2 regions of the Micromonospora sp. NBC_01655 genome follow, and region 1 is predicted to be linked to the other one. Evidence: riboswitches for the same ligand, from Rfam matches in the RefSeq annotation. Region 1 holds a riboswitch; the other holds the start of a gene.
What was found. A riboswitch is a leader RNA that binds a small molecule or an ion and turns the genes downstream of it on or off. The one in region 1 is predicted to bind thiamine pyrophosphate.
Positions count from the first base shown of each region.

Region 2: another riboswitch for thiamine pyrophosphate. It lies ahead of thiE (thiamine phosphate synthase); the one in region 1 lies ahead of OOK41_RS10020 (ECF transporter S component).

Region 1 is NZ_JAPEQF010000001.1:2,089,576-2,094,602, forward strand. It holds gene OOK41_RS10010 (energy-coupling factor transporter transmembrane protein EcfT) at 1-18, opposite strand, end outside; gene OOK41_RS10015 (ABC transporter ATP-binding protein) at 116-1,546, opposite strand; gene OOK41_RS10020 (ECF transporter S component) at 1,662-2,255, opposite strand; TPP riboswitch at 2,336-2,441, opposite strand; gene OOK41_RS10025 (permease) at 2,752-3,678, shown strand; gene OOK41_RS10030 (TIGR03943 family protein) at 3,675-4,427, shown strand; gene OOK41_RS10035 (alpha/beta fold hydrolase) at 4,457-5,027, shown strand, end outside.
Region 2 is NZ_JAPEQF010000001.1:1,392,627-1,397,653, reverse strand. It holds gene OOK41_RS06690 (thiazole synthase) at 2-817, opposite strand; gene thiS (sulfur carrier protein ThiS) at 823-1,023, opposite strand; gene thiO (glycine oxidase ThiO) at 1,136-2,239, opposite strand; gene thiE (thiamine phosphate synthase) at 2,233-2,859, opposite strand; TPP riboswitch at 2,854-2,963, opposite strand; gene OOK41_RS06670 (ThuA domain-containing protein) at 3,379-5,027, shown strand, end outside.

The DNA of each region.
Region 1 (5,027 bases):
CGGTTCGATACTGATCACGTGGCCTCCACCACCTCGCCGGCCGCGCCGGTCACGTCGCCCGGCGGTTGGTGGTCCGTACCGGTGGCGCTGTCCGTCGCTTCGTGGTTCGTGTCGGTCACGTCGCCGGCGCCGGCTCGCGGGTCACGGTGATCCGCCGGTCGGCCAGGGCCGCGACGAAGTCCGGGTCGTGGGTGACCGTGACGACGCCGTGCCCGGCGTCGCGCAGCTCGGCGAAGAGGTCGACCAGCTCCAGCCAGGTCCGCCGGTCCTGACCGAAGGTGGGCTCGTCGCAGATCAGCAGCCGGGGCGCGGTGGCCAGGGCGGTCGCCACGCTCAGCCGCCGCGCCTCCCCACCCGAGAGGGTGTACGGGTTCGCGCGGGCCAGCGCCGCCAGGCGCAGCCGCTCCAGCAGCGCGTCCACGGTGGCCCGGACGGCGGTCTCCGGCCGGCCGGTGCGGCGCGGGCCGAGGGCCAGCTCGTCGAAGACCGTGCCGGTGACGAACTGGTGCTCCGGGTCCTGGAAGACCGACCCGATCCGGCTCGCCAGCGCGGGCGCCCGCCACCGGTACGGGGGAGTCCGGGCGTCCCTGCCGGCCAGTTCCCCGGTCGCCGTCACCCGGCCGGACCCGGGCCGGAGCAGGCCGCCCAGCAGCAGTGCCAGGGTGGACTTGCCGGCGCCGTTGGGGCCGAGCACGGCCAGCGCCTCGCCAGCGCGTACCGCGAGGTCGATCGGGGCGAGGCGGGGCGGCAGGGCGACCCGGTCGGCGCTGAGCAGCAGGCTGCCCGGCGCCGCGCCGGCATGCCGGGGCGGTACGGTCCGGCCGGGCACCCAGACCCCCTCGGCGGCGAGCGCGTCGCCGTGGGCGGCGAAGACCGCCTCCGGCGGCCCGTCGGCGCGTACCCCGCCGCCGGGCTCCAGCACCACCACCCGGTCGACCAGCGGCAGCGCCTCGGCGACCCGGTGCTCGACCAGGATCAGCGTGGTGTCGCCGTCCAGCGCGTCGGCCACCGCGCGGCGGACCAGCGCCGCCCCGGCCGGGTCGAGGTTCGCGGTCGGCTCGTCGAGCAGCAGCAGCCCCGGCCGCAGGGCGAGCGTCCCGGCAAGGGCGAGCCGCTGCTGCTCCCCGCCGGAGAGGGCGGCGGTCGGCCGGTCCCGGCCGTACGGGAAGCCGACCCGGCGCAGCGCCTCGTCCACCCGGGGCCAGATCTGGTCGGCCGGTACGCCCCGGTTCTCCAGCCCGAACGCCACGTCGTCGCCGCAGCGGGCCATGACGAGTTGGGTGTCCGGGTCCTGGAAGACGATGCCGACCCGCTCCCGGTCCTTGCGGGGATCCACCCCGTCGACCTCTACGGTGCCCTCCTGCTCGCCCGAGTCCTCGGGCAGGAGCCCGGCCAGCGCGGCCAGCAGCGTGCTCTTGCCCGCCCCCGACGGCCCGAGCAGTAACACCCGCTCGCCGCGCTCCACGCGCAGGTCCACCCCGCGCACCGCCCAGGCCCGCCGCCCGGCATGCCGCCACCCGAACCCCCGCACCAAGACCCCACCCACCCCACCCACCCAAACCCCCTCCCACCCAACCCCACCCCGCCACCAGCCTGGGTGATCAAGAGGTCTGCGTCCGGAGAACCGGGTTCGGCTGACGCAAACCTCTTGACCAACGCGGTCAGACGGGGGCGCGGTAGTCGCGGGCGGCCGGGAAGCGGTCCAGGACGCCCGTGCCGGCCAGGGCGCGGGTGAGGACCCAGGCGCCGGCGCCGGAGATCACCGTGGCGCTGACGATGGTGAGCAGGGCGTACGGGATGCGGTAGCTGGTCAGGTCGTACTCGGCGTTCCAGACGAGGAAGTCGAACAGGGCGGCGCTGAGGCCGGTGAGCGCCCCGGCGAGCAGCGCGGTCGGCAGCCGGAACGAGCGGTACCGGAACGCGGCGAAGGCCAACTCCGCGCCGATGCCCTGGACCATGCCCTGCGGGATCACCGTGCCGGCCCACTGGCTGCCCAGCAGGGCGGACAGGACGGCGGCGACGGTCTCGCAGTACAGGGCCGCGCCCGGCTTGCGGATCACCAGGCCGCCGAGCACGGCCGGCATCAGCCAGACCCCGTAGAGCAGGGTCTGCGCGGGCGGGAAGAACCCGAACGCCCCCTCGGTGGCGCTCCAGACCAGGCCCCAGGCCCAGAAGATGACGCCGAAGGCGACCGCGATCACCGAGGCGACCACGATGTCGATCGTGCGCCAGCGGTGGCTGTCGGTGTGGTTCATGTGATGGCTCCCAGTCCTGAGCGAACCAGGAGAAGACGCACGCCGCGCCCGGTGCCCTGGTGGGACCGGACGGCGGCGCGGCTGGAGGTCGACCGAACTCCCTGCGCTGGCATTACCCAGATCAGGTTCGAGGGTCTGCGGGCGGTGCCCGCACTCTCAGCGCTGTGCGCTCCCCTGTCGGATGTGAAGTTGTCTCGCCGACGCTAACACCTCGGAAGATCGCCGGGCAAAGTGATCTAACCGCAGCTCACCCCCGACGCGGAAACCGTCATCTCGCCGTACTTCATCGACCCGACCCGCTGGGCGCGATAGTGTCGCGCCGCCGAACCGTCGACCATCCAGGGGGCGAGCCGTGACGTCACCGACCGACCGTTCCCCGCCACCCGCCGGCGTCGACGGGCGGGCCCCGGCGGCGGGGCCGGTCGGCGTTGCCGCGCCGGACGTACCGGCGGGGGAGGCGGCGGGCGGGCGGCGCCGCCCGGTCGGCTCGGTCGAGGTGCTGGCCGCGGTGCTGGTGCTGGTGGTGGTGTTCCGCGAGCCGCTGGCCAACGCGCTGGCCGCGCCCCGGGTGCAGACCTGGACCACCGTGTTCGTCTCGGTGCTGGTGCAGGCCGTGCCCTTCCTGGTCTTCGGGGTGCTGCTGTCGGCGGCGATCGCGGTCTTCGTCCCGCGCGCGTTCTGGGCCCGGGCGCTGCCCCGGCACCCGGCCCTGGCGGTGCCGGTGGCCAGCGTCGCCGGCGTGGTGCTGCCGGGCTGCGAGTGCGGCTCCGTGCCGATCGCCGGCTCCCTGATCCGGCGCGGCGTCACCCCGGCGGCGGCCCTGGCCTTCCTGCTCGCCGCCCCGGCGGTCAACCCGGTCGTGCTCACCGCCACCGCGGTCGCCTTCCCGGGCAACCCCGGGATGGTGCTCGCCCGGGCGCTCGCCAGCCTGGCCGTCGCCATGATCATGGGGTGGCTCTGGCTGCGGCTCGGTCGCGCCGACTGGCTCCGGCTACCGCGCCGGCCGGAGCTGGACGGCGTCGGGCGGGGGATGGCCTTCTGGGCCGCCGTGCGGCACGACGTCGTGCACGCCGGGGGGTTCCTGGTCGTCGGCGCGATGGCCGCCGCGACCATCAACGTGCTCGTGCCGGAGCGCTGGTTGCAGACCCTCGCCGACGACCCGGTGCTGTCGGTGCTCGCCCTGGCCGTGCTCGCCGTGCTGCTGTCCATCTGCTCGGAGGCGGACGCCTTCGTCGCGGCGTCGCTGTCGCAGTTCTCCCTCACCTCCCGGCTGGTCTTCCTGGTGGTCGGGCCGATGGTCGACCTCAAGCTGATCTCCATGCAGGCCGGTGTCCTCGGCCGCCGGTTCGCGTTCCGGTTCGCCCCGGCGACCTTCGTCGTCGCCGTCGGGGTGGCCACCCTCGCCGGGGCGGTGCTGTTGTGAACCGGCAGGCGCAGGCGGTCGTCCTGCTGCTGCTCGGCGGGGCGGTGGTCCGGGCCAGCGTCACCGACCTCTACCTGCGCTACGTCAAGGAGGGGCTGCGCCCGTTCCTGATCGCCGCCGGGCTGGTGCTGGTGGCCACCGCCGTGACGACACTGTGGTACGAGCTACGCCCGCCCGCCACCGGGGAGCACGAGCCCGGCGACGGGCCTGGGGAGCACGGCCACGAACCCGGCGACGGGGCCGGGCACCACGAGCCGCGGGTCGGCTGGCTGCTCCTGCTGCCGGTGTTCGGCCTGCTGCTGGTCGCCCCGCCGGCCCTCGGCTCGTACGCGGCGGAACAGGCCGGCACGGCGCTCGCCGCCGAAGCGCAGCCGTCCGACTACCCGCCGCTTCCGCCCGGCGACCCGGCCCCGGTCACGGTGCTCGACTACGCCTCCCGGGCGCTGTTCGACCGGGGCACCTCGATCGGCGACCGCCGGGTCCGGCTCACCGGGTTCATCGTCGCCGGCCCCGACGGGCAGCCGTTGCTGGCCCGGATGGTGCTGTCCTGCTGCGCCGCCGACGGCCGCCCGGTCAAGCTGGGCCTGACCGGCGACGTGCCCCTCGGCCTGCCGAACGACACCTGGGTCGAGGCCACCGGCCGGTACAGCGTCAGGGTCGGCCGGGACCCGGTCAACGACGCCGAGATCCCGTACCTGGCCGTGGAGTCCTGGCGGGAGGTGCCCGCCCCGCGAAACCAGTACGAGTGAGCCCGGCCCCGCTGGGTAGGCTGCCGATCATGCAGGTGGAGGCGCGAGGGCTGACGTTCGAGGCCCGCACCGGCGGGCCAACCGACGGCGAACCGGTGCTGCTGCTGCACGGGTTCCCGCAGCACGGCGGCGAGTGGGACGGGGTGGTGCCGGCGCTGCACGCAGCCGGGCTGCGCACGTACGCGCCGGACCAGCGGGGGTACTCGCCGCTCGCCCGGCCCGGGGCGGTCGAGGCCTACCGGCTCCCCGAACTGGTCGCCGACGCGGCGGCCCTGCTCGACGCGCTGGGCGTCGACGCGGCGCACGTGGTGGGGCACGACTGGGGCGCGATCGTGGCCTGGGGTCTGGCCGCGGGCCGCCCCGACCGGGTGCGCAGCCTCACCGCCGTGTCCGTCCCGCACCCCGCCGCCATGGCGCACGCTCTGGCCACGGACGCCGGGCAGAAGGCCCGCTCGTCGTACATCGCCCTGTTCCGCAAGCCGGGCACGGCGGAGAGGGTGCTGCTGGCGTTGCGGGCCGCCGCCCTGCGCAGGCTGCTCGGCGGGGTCGGCGACGCCGCCCGGGTGGCCCGGTACGCCGACCCGATGCGCGAGCCGGGCG
Region 2 (5,027 bases), 700 kb from region 1:
GTCACAGGTCCGGCCTTCCCTCGTCGGGGGTGGAGGCCAGGGCGTGGAAGCGGCGGGGGATGCGGCCCGCACCGGCGGCGAGGCGGCCGGCGCGGACCGCGTACCGCATGGCGGTCGCCATCGCCACCGGATCGGCGGCCCGGGTCACGGCGCTGGCCAGCAGCACCGCGTCGCAGCCCAGCTCCATGGCCAGCGCCGCGTCGGAGGCGGTGCCGATCCCGGCGTCGAGGATCACCGGCACGTCGACGCCCTGCCGGATCAGCCGGATGTGGTGCGGGTTGTTGACGCCCAGGCCGGAGCCGATCGGCGCGCCGGCCGGCATCACCGCGGCGCAGCCGACGTCGGCCAGCCGCCGGGCCAGGATCGGGTCGTCCGACGTGTACGGCAGCACGGTGAACCCGTCGGCGACCAGCGCCTCGGCGGCGCGCAGCAGCTCCACCCCGTCGGGCAGCAGGGTGCGCTCGTCGCCGATCACCTCCAGCTTCACCCAGTCGGTGCCGAACGCCTCGCGGGCCAGGTGGGCGACCCTGACCGCCTCGCCGGCCGTGTGGCAGCCGGCCGTGTTCGGCAGCAGCTTCACCCCGCACCGCGCCAGCAGGTCGAGCAGCCCGCCGGCGCTGCCGGGGGCGGTGTCGACGCGGCGCAGGGCGAGCGTGACCAGCTCGGTGCCGGAGGCCCGGATCGCCTGCTCCAGCGCGTGCAGGCTGGCCGCGCCGCCGGTGCCGAGGATCAGCCGCGACCCGAACGTCTCGCCGCCCAGCGCGAGGGGCGCCGGCTCGGGGGCGGCCCGGCCGGGGTACGCCGGTGCGACGGGCATCCCGCTCACCCGCCCTGGGCGGCGCTGAGCACCTCGACCCGGTCGCCGTCGCGCAGCGCGGTCGCCGGCCAGCCGGCGCGCGGCACCACCTCGCCGTTGACGGCGACGGCGAGGCCGCCGCGCTGCTCGGTGACCAGGCCGACCAGGTCCGCCACGGTCGCACCGGGGGGCAGCGTCCGCCCGGCGCCGTTCACCGTCAGTTCCATGTCGTGCTCCTCCTCGAAGGCGACCCGGCCGCGGTCGGTCGCGCGGGCCGTGGTCGGTGGGGCCGGGCATGGCCGGTCGCGCCAGGACGTGGCCGGACGCGCCGGGACGTGATCAGCCGTGCCGGCGGTGGCCGGCGAACCGCTCGGGGGTGAAGGGGGCGAGCAGCGGGTCCGCCTCCCCGGTGACGACCAGCTCGGCGACGAGGTCGGCGGTGACCGGGGTGAGCACGATGCCGTGCCGGTGGTGCCCGGTGGCGGCGAGCACCCCGGGCCGGCCGGGCAGCGGCCCGATGATCGGCGCGTTGTCCGGGGTGCCGGGCCGCAGCCCGGCGGACGCCTCCGCAAGGTCGTACTCGGCCAGCTCGGGAACCAGGTCGACGGCGGCGCGCAGCAGCCGCAGCACCGCCCCGGCGGTGACCCCGGTGTCGGCGCGCTCCTCGACGGTCGCGCCGACCACCACCTCACCGCCGTCCCGGGGCACCAGGTAGACGGATTCGCCGTCGGCGTACCCCCGGATCACGTGCCCGAAGCCCGGCGGGCCGCCGCCGGGCGCGCGGAGCCGCAGGATCTGCCCCTTAACCGGCCGGACCGGCAGCCCGGTGAGGGCGGCGGCGCCGCAGCCGGCGGCGACGACGGTCACCCGGGCGTCCAGGTCGGACAGCTCCCGCACCGGGCCGGCGACCAGGGTCGCGCCGGCCCGCTCGGCGGCGGCCCGCAACGCGGCGACCAGCCGCCGGGGGTCGACCTGGTGGTCGCCGGGGGCGACCGCGCCGCCGCGCACCCGCGGGGCGAGCGCCGGCTCGCGGTCGCGCAGCTCCGAGGGGCGCAGCGGGGTGATCGGCAGCCCCAACCCCCGCTGGTACGACCACAACCGCCGCGCCTCGGCCAGGTCGTCGCTGGTCAACCCGACGACAAGGGTGCCCTCGGTGCGGTACCCGAACCCGGTCCCGGCGGCCTCGGCCAGCTCGGCGGCGAACCCGGGCCAGCGGGCGGCGGAGGCGGCGAGCAGCCCGGTCAGCTCGTGCTCGCCGAAGTACGCCTCGGCGACCGGCGACAGCATCCCGGCCGCGACGTGCGACGCGCCCGACCCGGGTGCCGGGTCGTGCACCACGACCCGCAGCCCGCGCGCCGCACACCGCCAGGCGACCGCCAGCCCGACCGGCCCGGCACCCACCACCGCCACGTCGGCGGTCCCCTGGCCGGTGGCCGTCAGCACGTCAGCGCCCCGAGCAGCTCGGCGGTGGCCCGGCCCGGGTCGGCGGCGGCGGAGAGCGCCCCGACCACCGCCACCCCGTACGCCCCGGCGGCGCGCAGCGCCGGGACCGTCGCGGCGGTCACCCCGCCGATGGCGATCACCGGCACGGCCACGGCGGTGGCGACCGCACGCACCCCGGCGGGCCCGATCGGGTCCGGCAGGCCGGTCTTGGTGTCGGTGGCGTGGCACGGGCCGACGCCCAGGTAGCTGGCCCCGGCGGCCACCGCGTCGGCGGCGGTGCCCGGGGACCGGGCGGTCGCGCCGAGCGTCGCGGCCGGGCCGAGGAGCCGGCGGGCCGCCGCCACGGGCAGGTCGTCCGCGCCGACGTGTCCACCGGCCGCGCCGACCGCGAGCGCCACGTGCAGCCGGTCGTTGACCAGGCACGTCGCCCCGTACGGCGCGCACGCGGCGACCACCCGGCGGGCCAGGTCGTACGCCGCGCGGTCGGTGGTGTCGTCGGTGACGCGGACCTGGACGACCAGCTCGGCGCGGGCCACCGCGAGGGCGGCGCGCAGCACGGCGAGCGGGTCCCGGCCCGGCCGGGTGTCGGTGATCAGATGCAGTCGCCCGAGGGACGGCACGGCAACTCTCCTCCCTGCGCCGGCATTACCCGGATCAGGTTCGACGGTCGGGGGCTCTCAGCCCCCCTCTCAGCCCGGTGCACCGGGCTCCCGTGGGTTACTTGCGTGTCACCGTACGACGGATCGGCTGCTCCGCCAAGGGGGTGGACCAGTGGGCTGGACCACGAGCCGCCCGCAGCCCGCCCGGTTTCCCCCTTTCCTCCATCGTCGACGGAAAAGAGAACCGTCGATATCGAATCGTTACACGCCCACGCCTTGCCCGAAACCGATCCAGCGGCGCTAATTTGTTCAACCAATCGACATAATTTCGGCGGGGCCCGGCGTGGCCTCCGTCGACCCGGACGACGCGGGCCCCGGCGTGGCCTCCGTCGGTCCCGACACGGTGCGCGGCCCCGGCGTGGCCCGCACCGGTACGACAGGCAGCCGGCACCGTCGTGGCCGGCACCGATCCGACCGGGGACGGTCTGCGGCGAGCGTCCCCAGGCACACCGCTGTCCAGCACGGACAAAGGAGCATGGAGTGTCCCGATTCCGCCGCCGCCGCTTACCCCGCGGCCCTCTCACCGCCACCCTCCTCACGCTGTCCCTCGTCGCCGGCGGCCTGGTCGCCGGCACCGCCGCCCAGGCCGCCCCGGCGACCTCGGCCCGGCCGGCGCAGGCCGCCCCGGCACCGGCCGCGCAGGCGCGGGCCGCCGCGGCCGACCCGTTCGCGGTGCTGGTCTTCTCCAGGACCGCCGGCTTCCGGCACGACTCCATCCCGGCCGGCCTCGCGGCCATCCAGAAGCTCGGCGCCGACAACGGGTTCACCGTCGACGCCAGCGAGGACGGGGCCGCCTTCACCGACGAGAACCTGGCGAAGTACCGGGCGGTCATCTGGCTGTCGACCACCGGGGACGTCCTCGACGCCGACCAGCAGGCCGCGTTCGAGCGCTACATCCAGGGCGGGGGCGGGTACGTCGGCATCCACGCCGCCTCGGACACCGAGTACAGCTGGTCCTGGTACGGCGACCTGGTCGGCGCGTACTTCGCCAGCCACCCGGCCAACCAGCAGGCCACCGTCAAGGTGGAGGACCACGCGCACCCGTCCACCGCCGCGCTGCCGGGCCGCTGGTCCCGGTTCGACGAGTGGTACAACTTCCGGTCCAACCCGCGCGGCGACGTGCACGTGCTGGCCAGCCTGGACGAGACGAGCTACAGCCCCGGGGCCGGCGCGATGGGCGCCGACCACCCGACCGCCTGGTGCCAGGACTTCGACGGCGGCCGGGCCTGGTACACCGGCGGCGGGCACACCCAGGAGTCGTACGCCGACCCGGAGTTCCTGACCCACCTGCTCGGCGGCATCCGCACCGCGGCCGGCGTCGAACGGGCCGACTGTGGCGCGTCGAAGACGTCGAGCTTCGAGAAGGTCACGCTGGACAGCAACACCAGCAACCCGATGGAGCTGGACGTCGCGCCGGACGGCCGGGTGTTCTACGTCGAGCGCGACGGCCGGGTGCAGATCGTCAAACCGGACAGCGGAAACACGGTCACCGCGCTGCGGCTGGACGTCTTCACCGGCAACGAGGACGGCCTGATCGGGCTCCGCCTCGACCCGGACTTCGCCACCAACAACTGGGTGTACCTGTACTACGCCCCGAACGGCGGCGGCCCGCGCAACCACCTGTCCCGGTTCACCGTCACCGGGGACACCATCGACAAGGCCAGCGAGAAGGTCGTCCTCCAGGTCGCCACCCAGCGCAACACCTGCTGCCACGCCGGCGGCAGCATGACCTTCGACTCCGCCGGCAACCTGTACCTGGCCACCGGCGACAACACCAACCCGTTCGAGTCGGACGCGTTCACCCCGATCGACGAGCGGGCCGGCCGGCAGGACTACGACGCGCAGCGCAGCTCCGGCAACACCAACGACCTGCGCGGCAAGGTGATCCGGATCCACCCCGAGGACGACGGCACGTACACCGTGCCGGCGGGGAACCTGTTCGCGCCGGGCACCGCGAAGACCCGGCCGGAGATCTACGCGATGGGCTTCCGCAACCCGTTCCGGATCGGCGTCGACCCGGCCACCGATACCCTCTACGTCGGCGACTACGGGCCGGACGCCGGCGCGGCGAACCCGAACCGGGGCCCCGAGGGCACGGTCGAGTGGAACATCGTCGACCGGCCGGGCAA